Regions from separate parts of the Paenibacillus solisilvae genome, predicted to be linked through region 1. Evidence: a T-box and tRNA genes for the amino acid it is inferred to sense, from the RefSeq annotation. Region 1 holds a T-box; the other regions hold tRNA genes.
The links. A T-box is a leader RNA that pairs with one kind of tRNA and senses whether it is charged. The one in region 1 lies ahead of ACFPYJ_RS08660 (arginine--tRNA ligase), so its partner is inferred to be a tRNA-Arg.

Region 1 (8,088 bases):
GAATGAAGCAGCGGAAGGCGGCATCGACATTTCGTTATCGGGCCATACTCACCGGGGTCAAATGGCGCCTAATCACTTTATCACAAGGCGATTATTTGAGCTGGATTGGGGCTATATACGTAAAGGGTTGATGCATGCCATCGTTTCATCCGGTTACGGTACATGGGGACCGCCGGTTCGAATCGGAAGCCGTTCAGAAATTGTGGATATTACCGTTCAATTTAATAAAATTCAGGTGAAAGCCTATGTCCATTAATGGTGGTTTTCACCGGAGCCGCCAGCAACTTTGTGTTGGAGTAAGCCGCCGTTCCCTATATAATATAGGCAATATACTGATTCTTGCGACTGCACAGACAGGTGACTAACGCCCAAGGAGGCGGAGATAAAGGTGGACTTACAGCTGCAAATCGAACCGTCACTTCCACTTGGCAATGAGCCGCCTGTACGCAAACGTTTCTCTATCTTCAAGTGGCTGATGAATCGAATGAATGCGACTTTTCAATATGACACTGTTTTTTGGCGGACTTCACTTACCGGTGTGTGGACGGTCTATTCCATCGTTCTCATTGTAACGATTCTTGGTATGCCTACTGGACTAGGCCTTATTTTCGATATATTAGCAATGACACTCGTAGGTACGGTTGGTTTGGCTATTGCTGCCGTTATCATAGCATTCCTGTTATCGCTCTTGTATATACCAGTGCCAAGGTTATTTGCAGGAGCGGTTCTATTCACCGGTTATATCGTGGATTATGTACTGGAACGTGCTGATATTGATTATCCGCAATCGCTTATATTGGCGGCTATAGTAGCGGGCTGTGGTATTCTGGGCGGTCTGATGATCGGATTAATTTCAAACCCGAGATTACATCCTTCGCCCAAAATCGCTGTCATTACTGCCGTAACATTAGGCTGCATCTCATTAAGCTTCTGGCCGCCACAGAATAACGGTACATCGGTAACCGCATCAGTGCAAGATGAAGCTGAAGAGGATGGAACAGCTGCGCTTCAGAGCGCTAACCCGAGTGTTCCCGGGTCTTTCCAGTACCGCTCTTTCACTTACAGCAGCGGACAGGACCGGCACCGCGATGAATTCGGCAAAGGGACAGATCTTGTCTCAAGTACCGTTAATGCATCTGCATATATTAAGAAATGGCCTTGGCTCAGAAGCTTCTTCTGGGGCTTCGACCAAACGGAGCTGCCGCTGAACGGCCGGGTGTGGATGCCGGAGGGCGAGGGGCCATTCCCGCTTGTGCTTATCGTTCACGGCAATCATCTCATGGAACAATTCTCGGACGAAGGTTACGGTTATTTAGGCGAGCTGCTTGCCAGCCGCGGTTTTATTGCGGTTTCGGTGGATGAGAATTTCCTGAATTACTCGGTATGGGCAAGCATCCCAAATCAAGATATGAAAGTAAGGGCATGGATTCTGCTGAAGCATCTCCAGCAGATTGATACTTTCAGCAAGCAAGGCGGTAATCCTTTCTCCGGTCAGGTTGATATGAAGAATGTAGCGTTAATAGGGCACTCCCGAGGCGGTCAGGCTGTCGCGATGGCGGCTGACAGCTCCAAGTGGTTCTCGGATGATAAGTCCCTAAAGGGGATTGAGTCCTATCGGATCGGGGCGGTTATCGGAATCGCTCCTACGGATAAAGCCGTAGACAAGCGGTCGGCATCGCTTACGGACACGAGCTATATGACCCTTCAAGGGGCAAGCGACGGGGATGTAGATACGTTTAATGGTGAGCGTCAATATATCCGGACTACGATTACGCCGGGATCAGAAGCATTCAAAACCTCGCTCTACATCGGAGAGGCGAATCACAGCCGGTTCAACACCTCGTGGGGAACGATGGATGACAGTTTGCCGGGCGGCCTTCTGCTTAACCGGAGGGATATGATTGCGGCGAATGATCAGCGGCAAATCGCGAAGGTGTATATCTCTGCATTTCTCGAATCCGCTTTGCACGGCAGTGAGGAATATAAAGAATTGTTCCGTGATTATCGTACAGGATCGGCATGGCTGCCTGATGCGACCTACATTAACCGTTATGAGGACGGGAGCTTCCGGGAGCTTGCGAGATTTGATGATGATTACAGTAAGCAAACTTATAGAAATGGCGTGACAGCAAAAGCTGAGGATTTGGTCTGGTCGGAGCAAACGGCAGAGGACCGGGATCATAATGGGAAGGGAACGCGCGGTGCCGTGCTGGAATGGAAGGCAAACGGAGGCCGGTTCACGATGAAGCTTCCTGAGAGTTTGAATGAAACGCTCAGAGCGGACGAATCAGCAAATTTAGCATTCTCGATGACGAACCTGGAGAGGGATCTGAAACTTTCAAATGAGGTTCCCGCGCCTTCCATATCGATTGAATTGCAAAGCCGTAACGGTGCTGTTGCTATGCTCCCGCTTGACAGCTTCATGACAGCCATAGAGCTTCCAAAAACGACGTTTACCATTTTTCCTTGGCTGGAGAAGGAAATAAAAGACGGCAAATACAAGGAACCTTCCGAGCCTGTATTCCAATTCTATCAGCTGCCGCTCGAGCGGTTCCGGGAAGTGAATCCGCAATTTAATCCGGAGCAGCTGTCGCAGATAACCTTTCAATTCCGCGATGGACCAGGTAAAATTATGCTCGATGATATTGGAATTGAAGCAGGTGAATGACAGCGGGAGGGAATCGTTTGACAATTCCGATTTCTTCCTGTATAAATACGTTTAAGCCATGAATTTTGGAAACATATCTCCAACATTAATGAATGGGACAGTAGTCCATGACAGAGAGTCGCAGCGAGCCGGGTTAGTGGAAGCCGGTACGGATGTCTAGGATGAAACGGACCCAGGAAATGGTTTGCCGAACGGTTGCTTAAGTGATTCGCACCCAGTAGGCAAATCCGGTCGTAGACCGTTAACAATGCGAGTGGTCGGGCCTGATTCAGGCTTGACACTTAGAGTGGTACCACGGGAATTCAAGCTCTCGTCTCTTATTTTAGAGACGGGAGCTTTTTATATTTATACCGAAAGGGAGAGGAAAGCCATGATGAAGGATGAACTTGCTGCAGCAGTCAAGGGAGCCGTGGAGGAATTAATGACAGATGCGAACCAGGAGCCTCCTGCCGGACTGCAAATCATTATCGAGCACCCGGTAAGTCCGGCTCATGGTGAATACAGCCTTACGGTCGCGATGCAGCTGGCCAAAATTCTCAAGAAACCGCCGCTGTTTATAGCAGGTGAAATCAAGGCTAAACTGCTTCTGCATGATTCAATCCGTTTAGGATTCAGCAAGATCGAGGTTGCTCCGCCGGGGTTCATTAATCTCTATCTGGACTGGGCCTATTGGGCCGCCGGTCAACAGGTTCCGCATACTAGCAAAGCAAATAAGGCTGTGTCATCCAAAGTTGTCATTGAACATACTTCAATCAATCCGAATAAGTCAGCCCACATCGGCCATCTGCGTAATTCATGCATTGGCGATACGCTGGCCAGATTGCTCAAGAAGTCGGGTCATCAGGTGGAGGTTCACAATTACATCGATGATTTGGGCAATCAATTGGCAGACACGCTTGTCGGCATTGAACAGATGATTTCAGAGCTGCCTTTCGATCGTTTCGGCGATTTCTGCTGGGACATTTATTCAAAAATTAATAAGGCCTATAAGGAAAATCCGGGTCTGCTCGAGGAACGTGTACGCGTTCTTCATGAACTGGAGAAGGGGAATTCGAATACGGCCTGGATGGGGCTGCTGGTTGCGGAGCGTATCGTTCGCGAGCATTTGGAGGAGATGAAGCAGTTCGGTATTCATTATGATGTTCTAGTATGGGAGAGCAGCATCGTTCGAGAGGGCTTCTGGAGCAAAACCTTTGAATTGCTGCGCACAACGCCGGTTTTTCAGCAGGAGACAGAGGGCAAGCTTGCCGGCTGCTGGGTGCTGAAGCAGGAAGGCGGCGAAGCAGAGACAGGGAATCATGAAGACTTTAACGCGGACAAGGTGTTGGTGCGCTCGAATGGCATTTTGACCTATACGGCAAAAGATATCGCTTATCATTTATGGAAGTTTGGCGTCCTGGGACAAGATTTTCGATACAAAAAATTCGCCGATCGTCTATGGTCCACCGACTCGCAGGGTATCAAGAAAAGAATCGGCCGAGCGGATATGGTTGTTAATGTGATTGATCATCGACAAGAATACCCGCAGATGATGGTGAAGCAAGCTCTGTCCGCGCTCGGATTCGAGCAGCAGGCGAGGCAGCTGAGACATGTCAGCTACGGTGTTGTCTCCCTGAGTCCCGCTACTGCTGCCGGGCTTGGTGTGGATACCTCCGATCAGAAGCATTCCTACGCCATGTCGGGCAGACAGGGGATCGGGATCAAAGCGGACGATTTCCTCAATCGCATGGAACAGATCATCACAGCCAAGCGCTCCCGTCGTGCAGGGCTTTCGAGCCGGACGATCGCTGCAGCATCCATTCGTTATTATCTGTTAAGATTCCATCTCCAGACGGAAGTTGTGTTCGATTTGGAGCAGGCTACCGAGGTATCCGGCAATACTGGAGTATACTTGTTGTACACGTATGCGCGCTCCTGCAGTATTCTTCGCAGAGCGAAGCAAGCACCAGGACTTGATGAGAATGAAGCCATACCAATGGATAATCTGGAAATGCAAGAATACAGCTTGCTGAGACAGCTCGCTTATTGGCCTGAAACGCTGGAGAATGCGGTGAATGAGCTGTCCCCGAACCATCTGTGCACCTATGTGCATGAGCTGACCAATTTATTCAATCATTTCTATGCGGCCTGTCCGATTTTGAAGGCTGAGGGCGGTAAGAGGAAATTCCGTCTTTGGCTGACGGAGCGGTTTCAAGCCGTTCTCCATGAGGGATTGGAAATACTCGGATTACCTACGCCGCAGCATATGTAATTGAATCTTGGCTGGTCATGGTATATGGAATGTACATAGAAACCGTTCCTTTCGCAGCTGGGTGGTGTTATCTCCCTTCCACAACGGGATGGTTTCTTTGTTTTTACAAATTTCAAAATAAGGATGGGGCTGCCCTTAAGCCTTCCTTATGGCCCTTTGGGACAGCACTGATTGTCATTGTGCTCACACCGCGGGCAGCCCCCGGCATGAGGTGTGGCGCTGCAGGACGGCGGTCAACCCCATATCACTTTCCTGGCACAAGATACTTGTTGAACCTTGGCCTATACTGGAATTGGTACAGTTAAAAGGAGTGCCATCCGATCGTGGATGCCTCTATACTGCAATCCATACAGTTAAATCGTCCCAAATGATCCTCTTGGAGCTCAATTAGGCATTTATAACTGGAAATCTCCAGTATAGCGCTATTTTGAACATCTAAAGCCCGAAATAGATGTATAAATCCAGTATAGATATCCATCGCCCGTGTGGATGACTGTCAACACGTATAGATATCCATCACCCGTGTGGATGACTGTCAACACGAATTGCCCCCAGCACGCGCCGGGAGCTGCGAGCCGCGGTTCAGAAAGTAAAGCCGCGAATGTCGAATACGCAGGCGAATCATTCAATCAAGTGTAAACGAGGTTAGCACCCGCAGTCTCTTTTGTTAGATTGGAGAAGCCTATCGGCAAAACGGACGGTATCAGGGATTCGTATTAAGAGGGGGAGGCATCGTTCTACTTCATCAGGCACGATTACCAAACGAAGGTCGAATTCCTTAGGTCAGCGGTTTTGCTTTAGGGGCAGAACTGAGCGCCGGATGATCAGCTCCGCCGGCAGAACGATTTTCTTCCAAGGCTGCGGACTTTCCCGCTCTTTAATCCGCTCGATGAGCATTTGCATGCCGAGATAGCCGAATTGGTAAGCCTGCTGGGCGGCAACAGTCATGAACGGATCCATCTGCGAATAGGGCCCAAAATCATCGATGCATACGATTGAACGATCCTCAGGAATACGCAAGCCCCGTTTGCGAAGCAGGCGGATGACTTCTACAGCCAGCATGTTATTGCCAGCGATAATGGCCGTTGGAGCAGGCTCCATTTGATCCAGCCATTGTTCAATTTCGATCAGATCGTTTAGAGGGCCGAAGCTGGTTTCCAGCACTAAAGTTTCCTCGTATCCGATATCATTCAGTTTAAGCGCCTCCTGATATCCCTGCAGCCTAAGGCGCGCGCTGGAGATGGAGGATGAGCCGTTAATCATGGCAATTCGGCGATGACCCTGCTTAAGCAGATATTCGACTAATCCGCGCGCACCTTCTTTGCTGTCACCGAGCACGATATCGCATTCGATACCCGGCACCTCACGGTCAAGCAGGACAAAAGGAACCTTGTGCTGCTGCAGGGATTTCAAATGTGGAAGCGAGGGGTCGCCGGCAGGAGCAATCAGCACCCCATCTACCCGGGAGGATAGTATCGTCGACATATAATCGGCTTCCTTCTCCAGGCTTTCATCACTATTGCCGAACAGCAGCCGGTAGCCGCTTTTCTTGGCGGCATCCTCGGCTCCGCGAGCAAGCGTTGTATAGAACGGATTTGTAATATCCGTAATGAGCAGAAACAGGATATGGGTTTGCTGCAGCACGAGGCTTCGTGCGGTATGATTCGGAACGTAATGAAGTTCTTCCATCACTTTCCTCACCTTTGCACGCGTTTTATCACTGATTTTCCCCGTGTTATTGATAACTCTAGAAACAGTCATAGCAGAGACATTTGCCTTTTCCGCGATATCGTAGATTGTAACCATCAGCCTTGCTCCTTATCGACAAATCATCCTTTTATATTACAGAAGAAAGTCATTGACAGCAAGTTCTTTCACTGTTATTTTAGGGTTATCGGTAACATTATATCTATTATTGAGGAGGCAATATCATGACTGATACATCGTATCGCTTTCAAGGGAAATTTCCAAAAATCGGTATCCGTCCAACCATTGACGGCAGACGCAAGGGTGTCCGTGAATCCTTGGAAGAACAAACGATGGAAATGGCAAAATCAGTAGCCAAGCTGTTCGCAGAACATTTGCGGTACCCGAATGGAGAACCGGTCGAATGCGTAATCGCGGATACTTGTATCGGCGGTGTTGCAGAATCTGCAGCCTGTGCGGATAAATTTCTGCGCGAGGGCGTAGGCGTATCGCTTACTGTCACTCCATGCTGGTGTTATGGAACAGAAACGATGGACATGGATGCTTCCATCCCCAAAGCCGTGTGGGGGTTCAATGGAACTGAACGTCCGGGCGCTGTTTATTTGGCTGCGGTTCTGTCCGGTTATGCCCAGAAGGGCCTTCCGGCCTTCGGTATATATGGCAATCATGTTCAAGATGCGGGAGATACTTCGATTCCGGATGATGTACGAGGCAAGCTGATCGGTTTTGCCAAAGCGGGTTTAGCTGTAGCTTATATGCGTGGAAAGTCTTATCTGTCCATGGGCTCGGTATCGATGGGAATCGCGGGTTCAATCGTGAATGACCAATTCTTCCAAGAGTACCTCGGCATGAGAACAGAGTATGTGGATATGTCCGAATTCGTCCGGCGGATGGATGAAGGGATCTATGATAGTGCGGAATTCGAGAAAGCGCTTACTTGGGTGAAGGAGAACTGTAAAGAAGGCCCTGATAATAATCCGGAGAGCATTCAAACCTCACGTGAACAAAAGGATAAAGACTGGGAAACCGTTGTAAAAATGACCCAAATCGCACGTGATCTTATGGTCGGGAATTCCCGCCTTGAAGAGCTCGGCTTCGGGGAAGAGGCAATGGGGCATAACGCAATCGTTTCCGGTTTCCAGGGGCAGCGCCAATGGACGGATCACTTTCCAAACGGAGACTTTCTGGAGGCGATTCTTAATTCGTCGTTTGACTGGAACGGCATTCGTGCGCCTTACATGGTTGCCACCGAGAATGACAGCCTGAACGGCACGGTTATGTTATTTGGATATCTCCTGACGAATACGGCACAGATTTTTGCTGATGTTAGGACCTACTGGAGCCCGGAATCGGTTGAACGGGTAACGGGGCATAAGCTGGAAGGCGCTGCTGCAAACGGGCTTCTGCATCTCATTAACTCGGGTCCGGCAACTCTGGATGGAACAGGCGAACAGTCCCAAGG
Region 2 (8,088 bases), on a different contig from region 1:
ATAATAAAAAAGTTATCCACAGATTTTCCCCATATTCACACGGATTAAGTCTAATATGTGTATAATCTTGTGAACAACTGGATACTTATACACATACTTATACACAAGCTGTTAACAACGAATGCTTGTTCGTGGCATAATTCGATTAAAAACGACAGTCGATTTATGTCGATTTCCAGATTTTTATTCAATAAGCGAGATTGGAGATACTACCAGTTATGAATAACTATTATTTTCAAGAGTCTGATTATCAATGGATGCGGGAAGCGATCTTAGAGGCAAAGAAGGCCGAACAACTAGGGGAGGTTCCAATAGGCGCAGTCATTGTAAAGAATGGGGAGGTTATTGGGAGGGGGTATAACTTAAGAGAAACGACATTTGATCCGACAGCACATGCCGAGATGATTGCGATTCGAGAAGCAAGCAGCCGTTTAGGCGCATGGCGTCTGCTGGACTGTACGCTGTATGTCACTCTCGAGCCTTGTCCAATGTGTGCGGGAGCACTTGTCCAAGGCCGAATTCAGAAGGTTATCTTTGGCACCGTGGACCCTAAGGCAGGATGTGCCGGCACCTTAATGAATCTGCTGCAAGAACCCCGCTTCAATCACGAAACCGAACTTGTCAGCGGCCTGCTGCAGGAGGAATGCGCTGACCTACTCAAGCAATTTTTCCGACAATTGCGAAGCCGTTCTTCTTCGCAGAAAGAAAGCTGATACAATCCGCAACAGAATTAGCTCAATAACTCTTTCTTCTGAATGTACTGTAGGGTTATAATAAGCTGGTCGGCTGCTTCACTGATCGCGAGTACTTCTGGATCGGTTAAACTCCCCCGCGTTTCAGCTGCCTCTAAGAGCTTTAAACGTAGCGCATGTAATTCATCGAGCAGCATAATTTTGTCCTTCATAGCGCTTCGTGATCGCTCCTTATCGCATAAAAAGTTACAGTTAGTAACAGATTAATTATATGATAAAGAGCTAATGAAATTTGTAAAATCTTGTCGATGAATATACTTTTTTTTCTAGAATTTTTCGACATTATTCATCATAAATTTAATTCTTTATACCTAGTTTCATTAAACATTTCCTAGTGATTTTATCACCCTTGCAAGAGCCAACAGCTTCGTGCTATTATTATCCTTGCCGCGCGCCCGTAGCTCAGCAGGATAGAGCGACAGTTTCCTAAACTGCAGGTCGTACGTTCGAATCGTATCGGGCGCGCCATAACTTATTGAGATCTTGAACCTTCTGTTATCCACAGGAGGTTTTTTTGTGCATATACGGTTTGCATCCAAAATCTTATCCACAGAATGAATCTTATCAGGAATGAAAAGCCGCTTTATGCACATCTCGAACATAGGTCATTAGTCCTATGCATAAAGAACTATTTATTATCACAATAGTTCCATTTTAATTCAACTCTTATAACCAATTTGCTCTGCTTAGGCTGCATGAAACTGTGCTCCACTCCGAAGCAAACATAGCTTTACCCATAGAAAAGAGCGCCTCCCGTCTGATTCGACTGTGACAGGATACGCTCTTTATCAAGAAGCTTGTTGAGCTGACAAACGATTAAACCAATATATAGGTTTCCTTGATTTTCCTTAATAACGATCATTTTGTTCAGATAAGGGTGTTATAGTCGCTGGGAGCTCCTCCAGAGCAGTTGAAGAACTGCCCGCATACCGCGGCTACATCCTCCGTGGGGCTCTCTATGGAGCGGCTGGAGCCTTGTATGATGCCCAATTAATTAGAGTCCGCTTGGCAGCGTCAGCATATCTTGGAGTTGTTCCACAGGAACAGCATCCTTAGGCAGCTCATACTCGAATTTCACCTTATCGTTAATATCGTCGTAGGACATCGTGAAGTGAACAGCCAGTTTCATCAGATTTTTCGGATCTGTTGAGTCTAGATTCACACGCATATCTTGATAAGTCATGTAGTCATCTTCAATGCCGCCGGTGAAGGACAATTCATTAATTTTGAGGTTCTTTTTGAGCTCATCCACCGTTTTTTGCGTTTCTCCTTCTTTCTTGTCAGCCAGATCCTTCTTAGCGGCTTCCAAGTCTTCTTTCTTCAACTGCAGTGCCTTCAAATACTCCTCATTCTTCAACAGAAGATCAATGATCTGTGGAGCAACTTTATCAATAACTGTGGTGATGGTTTGATCAACATTTTGCTGGTTAATGGAGAAACGAACAAATTTATCGCCTTTATACCCCTCTGGCAGCCCCTTGACATCTTCAGCCTTCGGCTCCGAAAAGTACGTTTTATCGTCAAAATTATCAAGCACTGTCTTCAGTATATCTTGGCTTAGCTTCTCGGTTTGTTCTGTATTTAATAATGCTGCCCCTGCCCCATTCTTCTGTTCTTCCTTCAGCTTGTTCAAATCAACCTCAATAAACTTGCCGGCAATCGTATCAGGCAGCGCGAAGCCTGGAATCTGCGGAACCTTCAGCCATACTTTATCTTTGGTTATAATAATTGGAATGGTGAGATTAACTTTCATGCCTTCACTGCCGAAGGAGAGATCCATGACGAGCTCTGAACGTTGAGGTTCTTTCTGCATCGCGCCATGAATTTTGATTGTAGCGCCTTTAAGTAATTGAACAATCATATTTGTCGCAGCCAGGGATTCCTCGTCGCCTATTTTATCCTGCGGGATGACTACATCATCGAATGCAAAATCTCCAGTAAACTTCAGTGATTTTGCTTCCTGTAATTTAACTAGTGCAGAAGCCATCTCCTCTTTGGGCGGCTTTGATGTGCTGCAGCCAGCCGTAATGACGACAAAGAGTGATAAAGCACCCAGAAGTCCAGATTTTAGAAATTTCATACATTTTCCCCCTAAACTATTTTAGCATCTCTCATTCTAACGCAAATCACAGAAATGAGGAAGTTATAAATCCGTATCTCGTCCCACTGCAACCTCAAAAAGCCCTCTTCCTCCAGTTATTAACTGGATTCAGAGGGCTCCCCATGGGTATTATTATCGGTTATCCTTGCGCATTATTATGTCTCGTATGATTATGCTGCTTGGTCTTCTTGGAACCTGATAACGGCTCTTGCAGTCCGGATCCCTGAGTGTTTTTATTACGTCCTCTCGACTCATCCGGATTTGGCACTGGAACGCTGTCTGGTTTACCCATCGTTCGTTTCCTCCTATGTCAATTATGAACCAGCTGATTACAGAGAAACTAGATTATCTCATCTGCTGCGACCTTAATTGTGTTGGTTATGCATATCTACAGGCTCATCATGATTCAGTGCGTCTTGATGACGCCGATCATTGGTATCCTGCTGCAGCTGCTGGGCATGATGGCTGTTTACTGGATTTTTGTCTAGATCCTCAGCTACATTGCTCAAGTTCTTATCTACATGGCTTTTATTCTTGGTCAACGTCTTCGCCTGCCTTCCCGCCTGCCGTTTATGCGTGCGTTAGCCCATGGAGGGCCTGTGCACACTCATGTATATGTCTCGTATAGTCCTGCACAAGCTGTTGAATAATATCGGTTCGCTCATCAACAGAACGGCCATCCTTTTCCACATCAACTAATGTTGTTTTAATCTCTCGGCTGTCCACGTATTTAACCCGGAAGTCAAAGTTATACGCTTGATGACCTGCCGCTTGTATCGTAATTCGAAGTGCTTTGGGATCGCCGTCGTCCGGTAAAACCGTTGCGCGGTCTGTTTCATTCACTGTATCGGGCAGTGTCCGCTGCCAGGCTTCTGCGAGCTGCTGTTGATCAATGCGGAGTTCGTCATGTTTACTCATCGTTTAACACCTCCATGCGGATAATATGCAGCACTGGCGGCTATTTTATGCGGAATCCTAAGATGCAAAAAGCGCCCAAGCTGCAAGCAACTTAGGCGCTATCATTGAAGTTATATGGCGGAGAGGGTGGGATTCGAACCCACGTGGAGTTGCCCCCTAACGGTTTTCAAGACCGCCCCGTTATGACCACTTCGGTACCTCTCCAGATGAAATCAAGTCACTTCTTAAGAAAGAAGACAAGAGATATCATACCACAAGCTAAAAGGAATATGCAACTCCTTTTTAGCTTGCAGCCTATTTATTTTCGAGAAACTAACCGATACGATCGATTCCGCCCATATATGAACGAAGAACCTCAGGAATAACTACCGTTCCATCCGCCTGTTGATAATTCTCCAGAATAGCCGCTAACGTCCGTCCAACCGCAAGGCCGGATCCATTAAGCGTATGAACGAACTCCGGTTTGCCCTTTGCTTCTGCACGGTAACGGATGTTTGCACGACGCGCTTGAAAATCCTCAAAGTTGGAGCAAGAGGAGATTTCCCGGTAAGTACCACCGCTTGGCAGCCACACTTCCAAGTCGTAAGTTTTAGCTGAAGTGAAGCCCATATCACCCGTACAAAGGGTCAGCACACGATAAGGCAGATCAAGCAGCTGCAGCACTTTCTCTGCGTTCATAGTCAGCTTCTCAAGCTCCTCATAGGAATTCTCAGGCTTACACAGCTTCACAAGCTCAATCTTATTGAATTGATGCTGGCGAATCAGACCGCGTGTATCACGCCCGGCAGAACCTGCCTCGGATCGGAAGCATGCACTGTAAGCGACGAAATATTGAGGCAGATCCTCTGCGGAGAGAATTTCATCACGGTGAATATTAGTAACCGGAACTTCTGCGGTAGGTATCAGGTAATAATCCGATCCTTCCAGCTTGAAGAGATCCTCCTCAAACTTAGGCAGCTGCCCGGTTCCAATCAAACTGTCCCGGTTAACGATATACGGGGGGAGCACTTCCGAATAGCCATGCTGATCGCTATGTAAATCCATCATGAAGTTAATTAATGCACGTTCAAGACGAGCACCTAATCCACGGTAAAAGGCAAATCGTGAACCGGTTACTTTAGCTGCACGTTCAAAGTCTAAAATTCCAAGATTCTGTGCAATTTCCCAATGCGCCTTTGGTTCAAACGGCAGTGTGGGCACTTCACCAACACGTCTAATTTCAACATTATCCTCTTCAGATGCACCTATTGGCACATCCCCGTTAGGGATGTTCGGAATCGACAGCGTCAGATCTCTGATTTCGATCTCAATAGCCCGAATTTCATCATCAAGCGACTTAATTCGGTCACCGACCTCGCGCATTTCCACGATTAATGCATCCGCATCTCCGCCGCTTTTTTTCAGCTTAGCGACTTCCTGTGATACCGTGTTGCGGCGATTTTTGAGCTGTTCGCTCTCTTGCAGCAGATCACGCCATTTACCATCCAGTGCAGGGAATTCAGCAATAAGATCAAGCGACTTGCCTCGGTTGCGAAGCGCCTGCTCTACTTGACCAAAATCATTTCTCAAAATTTTTACATCCAACACGAAAAGGCAGCCCCTCTCTAAATACCAGCGAAATATACTTTTAATATTGGCAAAAAGACTGCATAATCGCAGTCTTTAGCTGTTTATTCTTTAGCTGCAGCGGCTTCCTTAGCCATCTCCAAAAAATAAGCATGCAGACGGTAATCGTCTGTGAGCTCCGGATGATAAGAAGATGCCAGTAAATGGCCTTGTCTTGCTGTGACGATTTCATCTTTATAGGTGGAGAGTACTTCTACACTAGGAGAAACCTCTTTGATAAGCGGAGCACGTATGAACACGGCACGGATCGGCTCATCAATGCCTTTCACAGGCAAATCGGTCTCAAAGCTTTCCTGCTGACGTCCAAAAGCATTACGTGCTACAGTCATATCCATCAGCTCAAGGTGAGCCTCTTCCTGACCTTCGATACGCTCAGCAAGAACGATAAGTCCTGCGCAGGTTCCAAATATCGGCTTCCCCTGATTGGAGAACTCACGGATCGCATCTATAAAACCATACTTGCGCATCAGCTTACCGATCGTCGTGCTTTCGCCTCCGGGAATTATGAGACCGTCCAGCTCATCGAGCTCTTCAACCCGCTTAATTGCGACTGGCTCACCGCCAGCTGACTTAATACTCCGCATATGCTCCGCAACGGCACCCTGCAGTGCCAGAACGCCTATTTTCATCGATGTCGCCTCTTTCTTCCTAACCTTGCTATGCTAACCGTTAAAATTTTACAAACCGCGATCCTGCATACGTTCTGCAGCGGCAAGTTTGGAAATTTCGATTCCCTTCATAGGAGTACCAAGATTCTTCGATACTTCAGCAATTAATTTATAATCTTGGTAATGTGTAGTCGCTTCAACGATCGCACGACCAAATTTTTCAGGGCTGTCCGATTTAAAGATACCGGAACCGACAAATACGCCATCAGCGCCAAGGTGCATCATAAGAGCCGCATCGGAAGGTGTAGCAATACCGCCTGCTGCAAAGTTAACAACTGGAAGCTTACCAGTCTCATGTACATTCAACAGCAGCTCGTAGTTCACGCCGAGCGTTTTTGCTTCGTGGTACAGCTCGTCCTTGGACAGGTTCTGTACGTGACGGATTTGACCGAGAATAAGACGCATGTGACGTACGGCTTCAACAATGTTCCCTGTACCTGGTTCACCTTTCGTACGCATCATAGCTGCGCCTTCTTGAATACGACGAAGCGCTTCTCCAAGATCTTTGGCCCCGCATACGAATGGAACTGTGAAATCACGTTTGTCGATATGGAATACTTCATCTGCTGGAGTAAGGACTTCACTCTCGTCAATGTAGTCTGCGCCGAGTGCTTCAAGAACTTTGGCTTCAACAAAATGACCGATACGCGCTTTTGCCATAACCGGAATCGAAACAACTTTCATAACTTCTTCAAGAATTGTCGGATCAGCCATACGGGCGACTCCGCCTGCCGCACGAATATCAGAAGGTACGCGCTCCAGCGCCATTACTGCTGTAGCACCTGCCGCTTCAGCAATTTTTGCTTGCTCGGCGTTCATAACATCCATGATGACGCCGCCTTTTTGCATTTCAGCCATACCGCGTTTTACACGCGAAGTTCCTGTTTCCATGATCCAAAATCCTCCTAAAAGTTTTTGCGCGGCTCTGCCCAGCTGTACCTGACTAAGGTATCACGGAGCAAAAACTCACTTCGTAAGCATATTCTTAGTTTTTTCGTGGTTCCTACCCCATGACACCCACCAAAGTATCATGGATCAAACACTCGCTTCGTAAGCAAAATTCTTGGTTTTGCTTGGACCGGCGGCCCGTTACGGCTTATGTGTAGTCCTACTTGCTTTGTAAGCAATATCTAGGCGGCTTTGCATCGTTCTAATCGTTTCATCTCTCAACTGCTCTAACCACATATTTTACAGCATCCCTTACTAATCGACAACCATCAATTCATAGTAGAAAGCTTGCCTATCTGAGCCATTAAAATAAATCGACAATTCCTCTAAACAAGCTGCCGAAAAAACCTCCGATAGCGCGGAACAGCAGCCTCCACCAGCTGCCCTTTTTCACTTCCTCGGAAGTGATCAGTTTAACTGTTTTATCGATGGATTTGCCGGTTTCAGGATCTTTATACGTATACGTAACCGAGCCTACCTCCTGCCCATTGGCAATCGGTGCTACAAGCTCATCCTCTGTTTTTAACGTCAATTTGGTTTGAGTAATGTTAGGCGTTGAGCCCTTTTTCACAAAAAAGGTAACGTCTGAAGCTGTCATAATCGGCACTTCTTTCGAAACGCCTTTCTTTATTTTAACCTTCTCAGCTTTTTCTACCACGGTTTTTGGTGCAATAACGGTTTTCTGCTCAAAATTATTGAATCCATAATCAAGCAGCTTCGTCGTTTCTGTGAATCGTTTGTTAATTGTCTTAGCACCCATAACAACAGTTATCAAGCGCATATCGCCGCGCTGAGCTGTAGAGGTGAAGCAATAGCCTGCAGCACTAATATAGCCGGTTTTCATACCGTCCACACCATCGTAAGCGAACTGCTTTAATGAAGGAACCGATTTATTCGACGCTAGCATCCAGTTCCAGTTAATCATTGGATCTTTATCCCGCGGACGGAATTTATAAGAGGGGAGCTTGGAATAATCCAAGAATTCCGGATGTTTTTTCAGTAATATACTTGCAAATTTAGCGAGATCAGCTGCTGAAATGACAGTTGTCTCACTAAGCCCGGTTGCGCTTGTGAA
Region 3 (8,088 bases), on a different contig from region 1:
CAAGCGATTAAACGTGTTTTTATCGAACCGGCAGATGTTGAACCTCTCGAAGAGGCGGTTCAAGCTATTCGCGAAGCGGATGCGATACTTATCGGTCCGGGCAGTTTATATACGAGCATTATTCCTAATCTTCTTGTACCAAAGCTTGCACAGAGCATTGTTGATTCTGACGCAGTCAAAATGTTTGTCTGCAATGTAATGACGCAGCCGGGAGAAACGGATAATTATAGTGTAAGCGATCATTTAGCAGCTGTTCATGCTCATATTGGCCATCATCTGTTTGATTATGTAATTGTAAATGATGGAGAGATTCCACCGCAGGTGCAGTCCAAATATGCCGAGCTCGGCGCAAAAGCCGTACACTTGGATCTAGAAGAAGTTACTCGTCGCGGATACAAGGTCATTGCAGATCGACTGGTTTTGTTCAAGACCTATCTGCGACATGATGCAGCAAGACTAAGCCATCACATTTATCAGCTCGTTGAAAGCTGGATGGAACGAAAGAGGTGAGATAAAAATGTCTTTTGCGGGGCAAACCAAAAAAGAATTGACGCTCATTGAGTCGGACTCATGCTGTGAGAAAGCGGAATTGTCTGCGCTTATTCGAATGAACGGCTCTGTTTCGGTGTCTAGCCGCAAAATCATTCTTGATATCTCAACCGAAAATGCAGCGATCGCAAGACGGATTTACTCGTTGATTAAGAAGCGTTTTGATGTGCACACCGAACTGCTTGTTCGCAAAAAAATGCGGCTTAAGAAAAACAATGTCTACATCGTTCGAATTCCGGCTAAAGTACAGGAAATATTGAGCGAGCTCAAAATCGTATCCGAAGGATTTATGTTTAATCAGGGCATTGATAAAGATATGATCCGCAAACCATGCTGTAAACGTTCCTATCTGCGCGGTGCTTTTCTTGCAGGCGGGTCTGTTAACAATCCTGAGGGATCCTCTTACCATTTGGAGATCTCGACTATGTATGAAGAGCACTGTAAATCGCTTGTAGATCTCGCCAATCGCTTCGACTTGAATGCGCGCTGCATCGAGCGGAAGAAAGGATTCATCTTCTACATGAAGGAAGGCGAGAAGATTATCGAGCTCCTGAGCATCATCGGCGCCCATCAGGCTTTGTTCAAATTCGAAGACGTCCGGATCATGCGCGATATGCGCAATTCGGTCAATCGAATCGTGAATTGTGAGACAGCGAATTTGAACAAAACGATCGGTGCTGCTGTTCGGCAGATTGATAATATCAAGCTGCTGCAGCGTGAGGTGGGTCTTGAATCATTGCCGGATCGATTGCGTGAGGTAGCAGAGGTTCGCCTTCTGCATCCAGACATGAATTTAACTGAAGTCGGAGAAATGTTGAAGGGTAAAGTCAGCAAGTCGGGCGTCAACCATCGATTGCGTAAAATCGATGAACTTGCGGAAAAATTGAGGAACGGTTAGCATAAGGCTAGTGCAGTTCTTACAAAAGTGGTATAATAGTGAATAAACTAACATTTACACTGTCAATCGCACGATTGAATTTCTTATAGGGGGTAAGGTTTCCATGACTAGGCATCCGGTTATCGTTCGGCTGAAAACGGGTCTCCATGCAAGACCGGCCGCACTTTTCGTACAGGAAGCAAATAAGTTTTCTTCCGAAGTGTTCGTCGAGAAAGACGATAAAAAGGTTAATGCAAAATCGATTATGGGCATCATGAGCCTTGCGATTAGTTCGGGTACAGAGGTAACCATCAGCGCGGAAGGTTCGGATGCCGACCAGGCTGTAACCGCTTTAGTCAATTTGGTCAGCAAGGAAGAATTGGAAAACCAATAGTTGCAAAAGCAACCTTTATTTCCAGCTCATACAAAGGCATTAGAGAAGCTCCTTCGGGAGTTTTTTTCTATTTTTGGGGTCATTAACAGCAACATTGAACGATATTAACACGTTATAGAGATACAAGCATCTTAGGTTCCTATAAATGAGGAGGTTGTGTTCATGAATGACAAGTGGAGTGTTCGGCGGCGTTCACTGATGGTATTTGTGCCCGTTTTAGCTATCGCAATTGGAGTTGGGGCATTATTTGGCACGATCGGGAACGGGAAGAATAATGTTTATGCTCTTGAGTCTGGCAGCGCTGCGGAAAGATCTACGATTACGGTTTCAGGAAAGGGAGAGCTCAAAGCTGCACCGGATGTAGCTTATGTGAATGTTGCGGTCGAAACGCGTGCATTAACAGCGAAAGAAGCTCAATCCAAAAATGCAACTCAATTCGCCGGCTTGACCAAGCTTCTCTACGATACCTATAAGATGGCTGCGAAAGATGTCAAAACAACAAGCTTTAACGTGCAGCCGGAGTACACCTACAATAACAATGATGGAACGAGCAAGGTAAAGGGGTATCTGGCAGCGCATAGCCTGCAAATTACAACACGGGATCTGAATGGGGTTGGCAAGCTGCTTGATGATCTATCGGCAAGCGGTGTCAACCGTGTGGATGGTGTTCAGTTCGACACGGAGAAGGCAGATCAATATGAATTACAAACCCTTGATAAAGCAATGGCGAACGCCAAAGCAAAGGCTCAAACCTTAGCGAAAGCTGCGGGCAAAGAGCTGCAGGACGTAATTACGATTACGCAAAACAGCATTAACGTCGTACCGGTTAATAATGGACGAAATATAATGATGGAATCGAAGGCTGCTGACAGTGCTCAGACAACAGTTGAGACTGGGGAAATTACATTGTCAGCTGATATAACAGTGACCTACGAAATGAAGTAAAAAAAAGGCAGACTTTCTCCAAATCGGAGATTGTCTGCCTTATTTGATGTAGATTGGCTGCTTGCTATTGCGCAATTGGTGTCTGATTATCGGTAGTCGAAAGACCGCGTTGTTGAATAGCATGCTTGATCAGAGAAATAAACTCTTCTGAAAGATGCATAGCGATGGCTTCGTAGTAAACTTCAACTAGATGAGTATCACTGAGTGGACGCAATAGAAGAGATTTGTCCTGCATTGGCAGGAACAAATTGTGAGTGTCATTATTGATTTGTTTCGTTTGCTCGAAAGTTGGCTCATATGTAGGTGCGTAGGAAGTATAAATCGTACCGGGTTCACTGGAACGAATGAAATTTCGCACGCTTGCGAAAGGATTCGATAGTTTCATGCGTGTGCAACTCCGTTTTATTAGATTTAAAGGAGAACATGATTTCTAACCTAAGGGACGGTGAATATGGAATCATTTAGTACATATTAACATGAATATTGGTGACCGTCCTTATCGATTCAGCTTGCTGAATTATGCTTGACATTACGAAAATAATATGGTAAAAGATGGTCGGTAAAATATGACAAAAGAGCGTCATCCCGTTTAGGGATGACGCTCTTTTGTTAAGTAGAAAGCTATATTATAGTTTCTCGATGACTTTATCAACGAGTCCGTAAGCTGCTGCATCCGCTGCAGACATGAAGTAATCGCGGTCTGTATCTCGTTCGATTTTCTCAAGCGGCTGACCTGTGCGTTCTGCCAAGATGTTATTGAGTGTATCGCGTGTTTTTAAGATGTGTTTCGCGCGAATTTCAATATCACTTGCTTGGCCTTGCGCGCCGCCGAGCGGTTGGTGAATCATAACTTCACTGTTTGGCAGTGCATAGCGTTTGCCTTTGGCACCAGCTGCGAGCAGGAATGCGCCCATAGAAGCGGCCATACCGACACAGATCGTCGATACATCCGGTTTAATGAATTGCATCGTATCAAAAATGGCGAGACCCGCTGAAACGGAACCGCCAGGGCTATTGATGTAAAGGGAAATATCTTTCTCCGGATCATCAGCTGCAAGGAACAAGAACTGAGCGATAATGGAATTGGCAACCATATCGTTAACCGGCGTTCCAAGAAAAACAATCCGATCCTTCAGCAAACGGGAGTAGATATCGTAAGCACGTTCTCCGCGGTTGCTCTGCTCAATAACCATAGGTACGAAATTCATTTCCATTGTAAGTCCCTCCTAAGAGCTTTTTGTGGTGTTGCTGCTTGAAAACCTTCATTGCCGGCAAAAAGCTAGCAACGTAAGCATAAGCTAAGCTTTTTGTGGTGTTGCTGCTTGAAACATGACCTTGCAGACAAAAAGCTTGCTTCAAAAGCATGTTCTGGGCTTTTTGTGCTATAGCTTCTTGAACAACAAGAATGGATGAATTGGCCTTGTAACCACATCATAACGGATTCGGATTTAAAAGTCAAAGAAGGTCAAACACAAATTATTATAGCGCTGCAGTGCCTCTAAACGGCAAAAAAAAAACCATTCAATTTCATCGAACGGTTCTCCTATTGGGTAAGCTATTATTGTTATTTTGGCGCGCCCGCGAGGAATTGAACCTCGATCTCAGGCTCCGGAGGCCTACGTCATATCCATTGGACCACGGGCGCAAGTGACAGCGAAGATAATTATATGTGATAGAACTGAGAAAAGCAAGCGGTTTGGAAAAGAAAAATTTGTGTAAATCGTGACGGTAAGCGATTCCATTAGCAAAACCCGGCTTGCTCCTGCCGGAAGTTTGGGTTACAATAAATGTGGGACTTAAAAAGCGCATGTGGGACATTATTAGTCCAACGAAATGGCAGCTCGTTCGGCAATTGGAGTTGATGTTGAAAGATGCAGTCTCTCATCGAAATACAACAGCAACTTCTGCCAGATTTGCTCGTTGTCATGAGAAAACGGTACCTCATTCTCCGTCAGGTCATGCTGTCGGAATCAATAGGACGCCGGTCGCTTGCCGCTTCGCTTGATATGACGGAGCGCGTACTGCGGGCAGAAACGGATTTTCTCAAGTCGCAGGAACTTCTCATCATTGATGCTGCAGGAATGCGGATCAGTGACTCGGGAAAACGGCTGATTGAGGAAATGGAGCCGCTATACAAAATTATGTTCGGTCTCTCTGAGCTTGAGGAGCGCATACGCAAATATTACGGCTTGAAGCAGGTGGTCATCGTCGCTGGCGACTCCGAGAATTCCCTTCACTCGAAGCGGGAGCTCGGCAGAGCAGGCTGTGCTGTACTGCGCAAGGTGATGGGCAAAGATGATGTAGTCGCAGTAACAGGCGGTTCTACGATCGCCCAGGTAGCGAATCAATTGACGTCGCAAACGCCGCTTAAGGGAAACTGGTTTGTTCCGGCAAGAGGCGGACTCGGAGAGAGCTTGGATTACCAGGCAAACACAATAGCCTCTACAATGGCGAAACGGACAGGCGCTCAATACAGAATGCTGCATGTTCCGGATCATCTGGGGGAAGAAGCTTACACATCGCTCATGCAGGAGCCGAATGTCAGGGAAATTGTGGAAGTCATCCGCAAAGCCCGCATCGTCATCCACGGGATCGGGGACGCTATGGTTATGGCAAGGCGAAGACGTGTGGATGCCACTGTTATTGAAGCGATGAAAGCAGAAGGTGCGCTGGCGGAATCCTTTGGTTATTATTTTGACAGAAAAGGTGCCGTTGTACACAAGATGCTTACTGCAGGCTTACGGCTGGAAGACATCATGGAAACAGAAGTCGTTATTGCCATAGCAGGCGGTCAAGATAAAGCGGAGGCTATCGCCGCAGTCATGCGTTTCGGTCATGACGACGTGCTGGTTACAGATGAAGCCGCCGCAATGGAACTGGCTGCAATAATGGATAAAGAACAGGGTTCAAATCCCACATAATTGGTGATCATGACGGATATTAGGGGCTATATGCCTTACATATCCCGTCTTGAGATAAATGTAAGAGAAATCATGCCTAGGAGGAAGAATAAAATGGTAAAAGTTGGTATTAATGGTTTTGGACGTATCGGCCGTAACGTATTCCGCGCAGCTCTGAACAACAAAGACGTACAAGTGGTGGCTGTTAACGATTTGACAGACACAAACACGCTGGCTCACCTGCTTAAATATGACACAACTCATGGTCAACTGGATGCAACAGTTGAAGCTAAAGAAGGCGCGTTGATCGTAAACGGCCGTGAAATCAAAGTATTTGCTGAACGCAACCCGGAAAATCTTCCTTGGGGACAAGAAGGCGTAGAAATCGTAATCGAATCCACAGGTATTTTCACAGCGAAAGAAAAAGCTGAACTTCACCTTAAAGGCGGAGCTAAAAAAGTTATCATCTCCGCTCCTGCAACTAATGAAGATATCACAATCGTAATGGGCGTTAACGAAGACAAATACGATGCTTCCGCTCACACAATCATCTCCAACGCTTCATGTACGACAAACTGTCTTGCTCCTTTCGCAAAAGTTCTTAACGACAAATTCGGAATCGTTAAAGGTATGATGACTACAATTCACTCCTACACAAACGATCAATCCGTACTTGACGTTCCACATAAAGACCTGCGCCGTGCTCGTGCTGCCGCAGAAAACATCATTCCTTCATCCACTGGCGCAGCAAAAGCGGTATCCCTGGTATTGCCTGAGCTTAAAGGCAAATTGAACGGTATGGCAATGCGTGTACCTACACCTAACGTTTCCGTAACTGATCTTGTTGCTGAATTGAAATCCAGCGTTACGGTTGAAGAAATTAACGCAGCATTCAAAGAAGCTTCCGAAGGTCCTTTGAAAGGCATCCTTAACTACTCCGATGAGCCGCTTGTATCAAGCGACTACAACGGCGACCCAGCTTCCTCCACAATCGATGCTTTGTCGACTATGGTTGTTGAAGGCAACATGGTTAAAGTTATTTCTTGGTATGACAACGAGTGGGGCTACTCCAACCGTGTGGTAGATCTTTGCGGATTTATCGCAGGTAAAGGCCTGTAAAATAAAAGCTAACCCCCTAAGTCCCCCTTGCAAAGGGGGACTTAGGGGGTTCCCCTCTGGACACCCAATATTCGTCGAAGGAGCTACTTGTGGTAGCTCCTTCGCGGCAGTTTGCGCATGGCACGCTTTTGTCCCGGCTCCGCCTTTGGCTGCACCAGGACAAGGCTTTAATGCGGCGCAAATGCTGGAAAGACTCTCTTTTCGAGACGTGGCGTATCGAAAAAGAGCAACCTTTTAAGTGCAAGATCTAGTGCAAAACCTAGAACAAAACCTAGTACAAGAGCAAAAAACAAGAGCGCCAACAAAAACATATAAACCCGCTGGCGTGAGTTGGTTGAAACTGCACGGAATGGCGGGTAAGGATAGGTTGAAGAGCTTTTAATATAGGAAGACCTTTGGACGCTTGGAAGGTCGTCTACACTGGGAGGCTGCACTAATGAACAAGAAGAGTGTACGTGACGTTGAAGTATCCGGGAAACGTGTTTTTGTGCGTGTAGACTTTAACGTACCGATGGAGAACGGCTCAATTACGGATGATACTCGTATCCGCGAAACCTTGCCAACGATCAAACATTTGATCGAAAATGGTGCTAAGGTTATTTTGGCGAGCCACATGGGCCGTCCAAAAGGACAAGTTGTTGAAGAGCTTCGTTTGACCGCCGCTGCTGCCCGTCTTGCTGAGCTGCTTGGCAAACCGGTTACAAAGGCCGATGAAGTCGTTGGAGACGCTGTAAAAGCACAGGTTGCTACCTTGAACGAAGGCGACGTGCTTCTGCTTGAGAACGTTCGTTTTAATGAAGGCGAAGAGATTAATGATCCGGCACTTGCCAAAGCATTCGCTGAGCTTGCTGATCTGTTCGTCAATGATGCCTTCGGTGCCGCTCACCGTGCGCATGCTTCGACAGAAGGCATTGCGCATTTCCTCCCAGCCGTATCCGGCTTGCTGATGGAGAAAGAGCTTGACGTGCTGGGCCGCGCACTTCTGAACCCAGAGCGCCCGTTCACAGCAATTGTCGGCGGATCCAAAGTAAAGGACAAAATCGACGTTATCAATAAAATGATCGAAATCGCGGATAACATCCTGATCGGCGGCGGGCTGTCCTATACCTTCTTCAAAGCGCAGGGCCATGAAATCGGTCAATCCCTTGTAGATAACAGCAAGCTTGATCTGGCTCTTGAATTCATCGAGAAAGCAAAGAAGCTCGGCAAAAACTTCCTGATTCCGGTTGATATTGTCGTTTCTGATGATTTCAGTGCGAACGCGAACACGAAGATCGTAGACGTAGATGGCATTCCTGCTGACT
Region 4 (8,088 bases), on a different contig from region 1:
ATGAAGTCCGTTTCTGATGTAATCATTGCATCTGGAATATCAATTTCAGCGGATTCAGACGCTTTTTCAACGACTGCTGCTTCACGAGCCGATTCATTTTCTTGTTTCTTGCGATCAGCCAGCTTGCCTGCAAGATCTGTTTTGAATTCTTCAAGCGTGTCGAATTCACTAACGTCTTTAGCAAACTCATCGTCAAGCACCGGAAGGTTCTTACGTTTGATCTCATGCAGTTTTACTTTGAAAACAGCTTGTTTACCAGCAAGATTCTCTGCATGGTAGCTCTCAGGGAAAGTAACTTCGATATCTTTGAAGTCACCTGTTTGAAGACCAACTACCTGCTCTTCAAAACCTGGGATGAACGAACCTGAACCAAGCTCCAGGGAGTGACGTTCTGATTTGCCGCCTTCAAAAGCTTCGCCGTCCACATAACCGTCAAAGTCGATTACAGTAATGTCGCCATTCTCTGCTGCGCCTTCTTCGATTACTGTCAGTTCAGCATGACGCTGCTGCAAACGCTCAAGCTCTGCTGCGATTTCTTCGTCGCTGACTGCTGCTTCAGCTGCAGGAACTTCAAGGCCTTTGTACTCGCCAAGCTGAACTTCCGGTTTAACCGTTACTTTAGCTTTGAATTTGAACGTTTGACCTTTTCCGAATTGATCCACATCGATGTCAGGACGATCTACCGGAGTGATACCTGTTTCTTTAAGAGCGTCTGAGTATGCATCAGGAAGCAAAATGTCGATTGCATCTTGATACAGGCTTTCGATACCGAAACGCGCTTCGAAAATGCCCCGCGGTACTTTACCTTTGCGGAATCCCGGTACGTTTACTTTAGCAACGACTTTCTTAAATGCTTTGTCAATTGCTTCGTTTACTTTCTCTTCTGCTACTTCTACTTCGATGGAGACAAGGTTCTTGTCTATTTTTTCCCAAGTTGCTGTCATGTTATGCTTTCCCCTCCAAATTAAATAACGCATCTGCGTCAGGTTTTACCCGTAATAAACCATTCTATTATAATCAACATCCGTACGAATATCAAGGCTCGGCCCCATCACTATTTTCCTTGAGTAAGGCGACCTGCCGCAGAGAACGGCAAGCTTGTTCATATCGAAATCTTAGCGTATCCGTAATTCCATATGTATCCCGTACATCGTCATCGTTAACTCTGCCATATAACGACAACTCCAGCACTTGATGAAGGGCGGCTGCAAAGCAATCAACCGTATCGTCATCATCGCTTAGCAATCGATTATAAGCTAATGTCCCGTATAGGCACTGCAGACAATCTTTCCATAATTCCTTCGCAAAATGCGGCATCGATGAATCAATAACCTCTGTAACCAATTCTACCCTTTCTACGACTCTTGAAACCACCTGTGGAAATTCTTCCATCGATAATGGGGTTTGCTCGATATCAATTTCCACAGCCTCACCGAGCCGTTCCAGTTGAATCTCGCCGGAAACGCCTCGTTTCTTAAGGCATTGAAGCGCTTTGAATTGCAGGGCCGGATGAAGCTCGTTGTCAGAGAGCCATTTGATTAGCGTTTCATCGACTGCGGGATGCTCAAGGTGAGCCGCTCGTTCAAGCGCAAGAATCTGCTGGTCCGCTACAGGATGATGCTGAATGATATAAAGCACTTGTTGAACGTAAGATTCATCATATTGACCAGGAATAAGCGCTTCCTTGCGAAATGAGGCTTCCAGGTCGTCGTCACCTTCGTCTAAGTTTCCACTGGTTTCGCTTGATTCATAGGATGGAAACGCAACATCAAGCCATGTTAATAAATTTTCCCACTCTGCATAATGATGTTTTTCTTCCCCTTGGCACTGAAGCAAAAAACGAAGCAGCTCCTTAGCTTCTCCATACTGCTCAGCTTCGAGCATCCGTGTAAGCTGATTCTGATATTGGTCCAGCATCTTAGGGAACAGGTACACATTATCTTTATTATCGTCCTGCGGAGGGTTAGTTGTTGTAATAAAATCACCGCCTTGTCTGTCGAACCAAATCGAGCTGCATTTAAGCTGTTTTGTATGATTCGAGTTCGATTATAACACTACCCGTTGTTGATTTCCATTTATGCCTATGCTATCATTATTTCACTTAACTATTACATGCGGGTGTAGTTCAATGGTAGAACGCCAGCTTCCCAAGCTTGAGGCGAGGGTTCGATTCCCTTCACCCGCTTCGTTATGAATTGCTTCTTCGGAAGGGATGAGAACCCTGAGCGGTTCGACCGTCCGTGCACGCTTCCTTGGATCTTCTACATAGGACGAGCGTCTAAATCCACCTCTAAAATCGTTCCCAAACGGGCTGCAGCACAAAAGGACTGCCAGTCATCTCCAAAGAGATGTCGGCAGTCCTTTTTGAGCTTGCAGATCAACGTATGCTGGCTGTCAAATTAAATCCAACACATAAGCTTCCAGCTTGTCCAGCTGCTTCTTCAGACCTGCTGCTTTCATACTTTTCAGGAAAGACAGCATCCCTTTAATTACTACTGGCTGCGGTTCCGCTTTTTCAAACTCTGTCTCGATTACTTGCAGTGCCGATATTATCTCTTCAATGGTGTTGGCGGGAAGGGCTGCCTTGCTGACTGTTGCATGAATAGATTCAATTAGGGCTGCAACACCCGATTTGCCGCCACTAAGCTCATCATCCGCAGAAGCGCTCCACTGCTCCAAGATTTCAGTCCCCAATATAATGTCGGAGCTCTTACTGATCATGCCGCACATCAGCTCATCTAGGCGGTTCATTACAAAGCCGGCAAGCCGTTCAAGATCAAACTGCTTATTCTCCAAAATAACAAATCCTAAATAGCCATCAATAAAGGCGTGAAACATTACAGCAGCATCACAGGCGTAAGGCTCTGCCTCTGGACCGTACAGCTCGCAAATAATAGACCGGCTGGCTAGCAATCCAATCCGTCTCACTTTGACAATCAGCTCATGAATTTCTTCATTCAAGTCAAAGCGTTCCTGCATCAATATCGTGATAAACCCTTTGTTTTTCTCATACTGCTCATAGCTCAGGGTGACAAGCTTCAGCAGCTTCTCCTCCGGAGTCAGCGATGACTCTGCGATCGCTTGAGCCTGCTTGACAATCGCCTCCATGTAGTACTTGCAGATCGATCGGAGCAAATCTTCCTTCGATTTAAAGTAGAAATACATCGAGCCTTTCGCGATGCCGAGAGAGTCCGCAATATCCTGAATGGACGTCCCCCGGTAACCTTTTTCAGAGAAGCAAATAATTGCCGCTTCGATAATTTGGCGTTTTTTTGTCTGCACAGTATGTCTCCGCCTTCCCTTATTCTTCGCCTGCGGACTTTCTACGGAATTTGGCAAGGAACTCGTATACGATTGGAACGATCAGCAAAGTAAGCACTGTTGAGCTCGCCAAACCGCCGATAACCGTGACTCCTAGACCTTTTGAAATAAGTCCGCCGCTTTCTCCCTCAAAGCCTAGAACGAGCGGCAGCAAGGCACCTATTGTTGCAAGGGCCGTCATGAGAATTGGGCGAAGTCTCGTGCCTGCTGCCTCGATAAGCGCCTCGCGTGTTGAAAGCCCGGCTTTCTCCATGTGAAGGACACGGTCAAGAAGCACAATCGCATTAGTGACAACGATACCGATCAGCATCAGAGCTCCCATCATCGCTGCTGCACTAATGGTTTCACCGGCAATATAAAGTCCGAGCAGCGCGCCGATAATGGTGAACGGCAGCGAGAACAGAATCGCGAACGGTGTGAGTGCTCCGCCAAAGGTGATGACGAGCAGCAGGTATACGATCGCGATCGCGGCTGCCATTGCAAGTCCCAGCTGCGTGAAGGTCTCGTTAATCTGCTCCGTTACACCGCCGTAATCCAAGCTTACAGAAGCCGGCAGATCAAGTTTATCGGTTTCTTTCTTCAAATCCGTTGAAGCTTTGTTGACGTCTTTAGCGACAATATTCGCCGATACCTCGACATACAGCTTGCCATCCTTACGCGTAACTGTATTTGCGGATGTACCTTTTTCAACTTTAACGACGTCTTTTATAGGTACGGAAATGCCGAGGGGTGAAGTAATCGTTTCATTCTCGATGTCTGAAATCGTGCTGTACTGCTGGGTATCTACCTGTACATAAACATTGTATGCTTGACCATCTACGGATACCTTCGTCAGTACCGGACGGCTGCGAACCGGGCTGAGCTTCATGGCGATTTGCCCTGCTGTCAATCCATATTGACTGAGTTTCTCCTGATTTGCAACCAATGTGTACTGCTCATATTGTTTGGAAAGCGAGGTATCCACTTTCTCGAAATCTTTGTTTTTCTCAATCAAGGCTTGAATTTGTGCGACAACTGGCTTAATTTCATCAAAGGAATCTCCATAAACGGAGAGGCTCAGCTTGCTTCCCCCCAGTCCGCCGCCGCCAAAGTCGAGTTGTCCCCATTTACCATTCGGCTCGACGGTTTTCAAAGCTTCAACCAGCTTGTCTTTTTCATCATTAAAATCTTCCGTGTCGGATTCATATTGTACATAGAACAGCGCTGATTTGTTAGGGCCTGTGCTAAAAGCACTTTGTCCCCCCACGGAATACTGCAGGTTCGTAACATGAGCGCGGTCCAGAATCAGCTTCTCTGCTTCAAGCGATGTCTTTGCAACATCCTCCAGAAGCTGTCCGGGAGCTGGCGCATAGGTTACCATGACATACTTTTCCGGTTCATCCGGAAGGAAGCTGACGCCTACCTTTGGTACAAGGGCAAAGCTAGCCACAAGCACCACGATAGCTGCAATAAAAGTAATTAATTTATGATTTAACGTCCACTTCAATATTTTTCGGTAGCGTATTGCGATTGCCCCAGGCTTCTCTTCATGCTTTTGGCTTTCCTTCAATCCTTTGCGGAACATAAGATGAGTCATCATCGGCACGACCGTAATCGCGACAAGAAGCGATGCAAGCAGTGCAAATACCATCGTCAATGCAAAAGGCATGAAAATCTGGCCGATCGGTCCGCTGACCGTGCCAAGAGGCAGGAAAACAGCAATCGTTACGAGTGTCGAGGATAAAATCGGGATAAACATCTCACGCGTAGCATCGATCACAAGCGCTTTGCCTCTTAGCTTCTCAGACCGGAGCGACATCCGTCTATAGTTGTTCTCGATAACAACAATCGAGTCGTCGACGACCCGCCCGATCGCAACCGTCATGGCGCCAAGTGTCATAATGTTAAGAGTGATATCCATCTGCTTCAAAACAAGAAGCGCAATAACGAGCGACAACGGAATCGAGATAATCGAAATAATCGTTGTCCGGAAATTACGGAGGAACAATAAAATAACGATGACGGCAAATAACGCGCCAAAGAGAGCTTTATCAATCATCGTACTGACCGATTTCTCGATTGGTTTTCCTTGGTCCAGAAGGACAAGCATCTTAACACCAGGATGATCCTTCTCAATTTGATCCGCTTGCTCTTTCACTGCATTGACAACATCGACTGTATTGGCATCCGATGCTTTAGTTACATTGATACCGATTGACGGCTTGCCATTCGTCCGTGAAATGGATTCCGCGATAGATTCAAGTTTAATATCTGCAAGCTCGGAAAGCTTTACAGTAGGAATGCTGATCGCTGCTCCAGCCTTTCCCTGCGGCGCTGCTGCAGCGCCTGCTTGAGGAGTTGCTGCAGCGCCTGCTTGAGGAGCCGCGCCTTGACCTTGGCCTCCATTTGATCCTGGCGCGCCTGCACCGCCTGCTCCTGCGCCGCCCGCAGAAGGAATGACGGGTATGGCTAGATTTTGGAGCTTGTCCAGCGTGTTAACATTACCGTCCACAACGATGGTTTTCTCGGATTTATCAATTTCGAAGATGCCCATAGGCGCTTTAATCGCACTTGCCTGAACGATCGCTTTGACCGTATCTTCTGACAATCCAAGCTGCTGCATTCTATCCTTCTTGAAGGTCAATTGAACTTCTTTCATCTGTTGACCGGAAATCGTAACGGTACCAATGCCGTTAATTCCTTCAAGCGAAGGCTTGATTTCCTCTTCAACCAGCTTCGTTACTTCCTCCGGTGTTTGTTTATCGGATGTGATGCTCAGTGAAAGCACCGGAAAGTCATTTAAGCTGATCTTGGATACTTTAGTTTCCTGCGCGCCTTCAGGGGCGGTGAAATCACTCGTTGCATCCTTTAGCTCGCTCTCGGCTTCTTTCATATCTTTGCCATAATCATATTCGACAACAATAGAAGAAACATTCTCCATGGAAGTTGACGTGAAAGCAGTAACGCCGTTCAAGTTCTTAATTCGTGTCTCCAGCGGAATCGTAAGATTCTCAGCGACTTCCTCCGGCGCTGCCCCCGGAAATACGGTGTTGACGGTTAGTACGGGTACCGTAATATTCGGGATCGTCTCCTGCTTCATGTTAAGACCGGCATAAAGACCGCCTACTGTAACAATAATGGTCATGATCCAAATTGCAAACTTGTTGCTAATCGAGAAACCAATAATGCTCTTCATTCTTCCACTCCCTGTCCATTTTTCTTTTTTCATGACCCATTTGACCAATTGTTCAACAATAATTTCATCATATTTGAACAAGATTCAATAGTCAACGAATGAAGAATCAAGTCACAAAAAGAACATATTATTTAGGGCTTGCACAATCCCGAAAACGCATGCTATAATATGCCTTACGTGTCCCAGTAGCTCAGCTGGATAGAGCAACGCCCTTCTAAGGCGTGGGTCGGGGGTTCGAATCCCTCCTGGGACGCCATAACTTTAATTATCCAGCATTTCAAGCCGATTTAGCCTCCTAACTTTTGTTAGGGGGCTTTTTTATTCCCAGCTTTCATTAATAAAGAAGCTAACATGTTCTGCTGCTTGCAACGGCAGTTCGCGTAAACCGATTAATCCTCTTCGTTAGGGGTAATAGGTTATAGCACAGGTGTAAAATAGCCCCGTATTAGGCACACTATACCTCTGAAAGGAGTGCATAACTTATGAATCAACAACAAACACAACCAGCTAGCCAAGCTGCCCCGCCGGAGAGACCTAAATCATTTCCGCCGCAGCATCAAGACCGCAGGCCGGGTTTGCAGGCCGATATGAATCCCCAGCCTCAGTCAGATTCTCCTGTGTATCTTCCTGCTGCCAAGCTTGCAGGGAAAGTCGCCATTATTTCAGGAGGAGACAGCGGAATAGGCCGTGCCGCCGCCATTATATATGCCAAAGAAGGCGCGGATGTCGCCATCCTCTATCTGAACGAGGAAGAAGATGCCCAAGAAACGAAACGGCTCGTTGAAGAAAAAGGACGCCGCTGTATTGCCATCGCCGGAGATATCGGCGACCCCGCATTCTGTAAGCAGGCGGTGGACAATACCATCAAGCAGCTCGGCCGGCTCGATATTGTTGTGAATAATGCGGCGGAGCAGCATCCGCAGGATAAAATTGAGCAAATCACGCCTGAGCAGCTGGAGCGAACCTTCAAGACGAATATCTTCGGCATGTTCTATTTGACTCAAGCGGCAATGCCGCATCTGAGCAAAGGCGCGGCTATTATCAATACAGCATCGGTAACGGCTTACCGCGGAAGCCCGAATCTGCTTGATTATTCATCGACCAAAGGAGCGATCGTCGCTTTTACAAGATCCTTATCGATGAATCTTGCAGCGCAAGGCATCCGCGTCAATGCTATTGCTCCGGGTCCGGTATGGACGCCGCTTATTCCTTCCACCTTCGATGCTCAGCAGGTAGCCAAGTTCGGCTCAGATGTGCCGCTTCAGCGCTGCGGACAGCCGGATGAAATGGCGCCCGCTTACGTTTACTTAGCTTGTGAGGATTCCTCTTACATGAATGGACAAGTCCTGCATATTAATGGCGGCGAGGTTGTTAACGGATAATCCTGCAGCTGCTTAATAAAACCGAAAAAACCGGTGAACTCCGCTTCATTGATATTATCCCCTTCAAGTAGACACTCAGAAAAAAACCTTATGGTACCATAAGGAATGAGTGAACTTGGAGGGGATTTATTTATGGCTAAAAAAGGACAAACATTCAATCAATATACGGAAGAATTTAAGATAGTAGCAGTAAGGGAATACATGGAGGGA

Region 2: it has a tRNA-Arg gene. The T-box ahead of ACFPYJ_RS08660 (arginine--tRNA ligase) is inferred to sense a tRNA for this amino acid. The anticodon was not compared.
Region 3: it has a tRNA-Arg gene. The T-box ahead of ACFPYJ_RS08660 (arginine--tRNA ligase) is inferred to sense a tRNA for this amino acid. The anticodon was not compared.
Region 4: it has a tRNA-Arg gene. The T-box ahead of ACFPYJ_RS08660 (arginine--tRNA ligase) is inferred to sense a tRNA for this amino acid. The anticodon was not compared.

The regions. Positions count from the first base shown of each region.
Region 1 is NZ_JBHSOW010000030.1:139,203-147,290, forward strand. Features, by position in the region: gene ACFPYJ_RS08650 (metallophosphoesterase) at 1-256, shown strand, start outside; gene ACFPYJ_RS08655 (poly(ethylene terephthalate) hydrolase family protein) at 389-2,668, shown strand; T-box leader at 2,748-2,989, shown strand; gene ACFPYJ_RS08660 (arginine--tRNA ligase) at 3,039-4,919, shown strand; gene ACFPYJ_RS08665 (LacI family DNA-binding transcriptional regulator) at 5,703-6,725, opposite strand; gene ACFPYJ_RS08670 (L-fucose isomerase) at 6,851-8,088, shown strand, end outside.
Region 2 is NZ_JBHSOW010000012.1:15,991-24,078, forward strand. Features, by position in the region: gene tadA (tRNA adenosine(34) deaminase TadA) at 219-713, shown strand; gene ACFPYJ_RS02475 (Spo0E family sporulation regulatory protein-aspartic acid phosphatase) at 731-904, opposite strand; tRNA gene ACFPYJ_RS02480 (tRNA-Arg) at 1,144-1,220, shown strand; gene ACFPYJ_RS02485 (hypothetical protein) at 1,747-2,832, opposite strand; gene ACFPYJ_RS02490 (small acid-soluble spore protein P) at 2,993-3,145, opposite strand; gene ACFPYJ_RS02495 (hypothetical protein) at 3,219-3,395, opposite strand; gene ACFPYJ_RS02500 (hypothetical protein) at 3,424-3,771, opposite strand; tRNA gene ACFPYJ_RS02505 (tRNA-Ser) at 3,887-3,975, opposite strand; gene serS (serine--tRNA ligase) at 4,084-5,358, opposite strand; gene pdxT (pyridoxal 5'-phosphate synthase glutaminase subunit PdxT) at 5,442-6,026, opposite strand; gene pdxS (pyridoxal 5'-phosphate synthase lyase subunit PdxS) at 6,075-6,959, opposite strand; gene ACFPYJ_RS02525 (D-alanyl-D-alanine carboxypeptidase family protein) at 7,318-8,088, opposite strand, start outside.
Region 3 is NZ_JBHSOW010000085.1:20,312-28,399, forward strand. Features, by position in the region: gene ACFPYJ_RS23165 (gluconeogenesis factor YvcK family protein) at 1-510, shown strand, start outside; gene whiA (DNA-binding protein WhiA) at 518-1,447, shown strand; gene ACFPYJ_RS23175 (HPr family phosphocarrier protein) at 1,551-1,820, shown strand; gene ACFPYJ_RS23180 (SIMPL domain-containing protein) at 1,983-2,765, shown strand; gene sda (sporulation histidine kinase inhibitor Sda) at 2,830-3,150, opposite strand; gene clpP (ATP-dependent Clp endopeptidase proteolytic subunit ClpP) at 3,392-3,973, opposite strand; tRNA gene ACFPYJ_RS23195 (tRNA-Arg) at 4,336-4,410, opposite strand; gene ACFPYJ_RS23200 (sugar-binding transcriptional regulator) at 4,637-5,686, shown strand; gene gap (type I glyceraldehyde-3-phosphate dehydrogenase) at 5,780-6,784, shown strand; gene ACFPYJ_RS23210 (phosphoglycerate kinase) at 7,221-8,088, shown strand, end outside.
Region 4 is NZ_JBHSOW010000091.1:20-8,107, reverse strand. Features, by position in the region: gene tig (trigger factor) at 1-944, opposite strand, end outside; gene ACFPYJ_RS23685 (hypothetical protein) at 1,036-1,917, opposite strand; tRNA gene ACFPYJ_RS23680 (tRNA-Gly) at 2,115-2,185, shown strand; gene ACFPYJ_RS23675 (TetR/AcrR family transcriptional regulator) at 2,395-3,282, opposite strand; gene ACFPYJ_RS23670 (efflux RND transporter permease subunit) at 3,302-6,496, opposite strand; tRNA gene ACFPYJ_RS23665 (tRNA-Arg) at 6,676-6,752, shown strand; gene ACFPYJ_RS23660 (SDR family oxidoreductase) at 6,979-7,878, shown strand.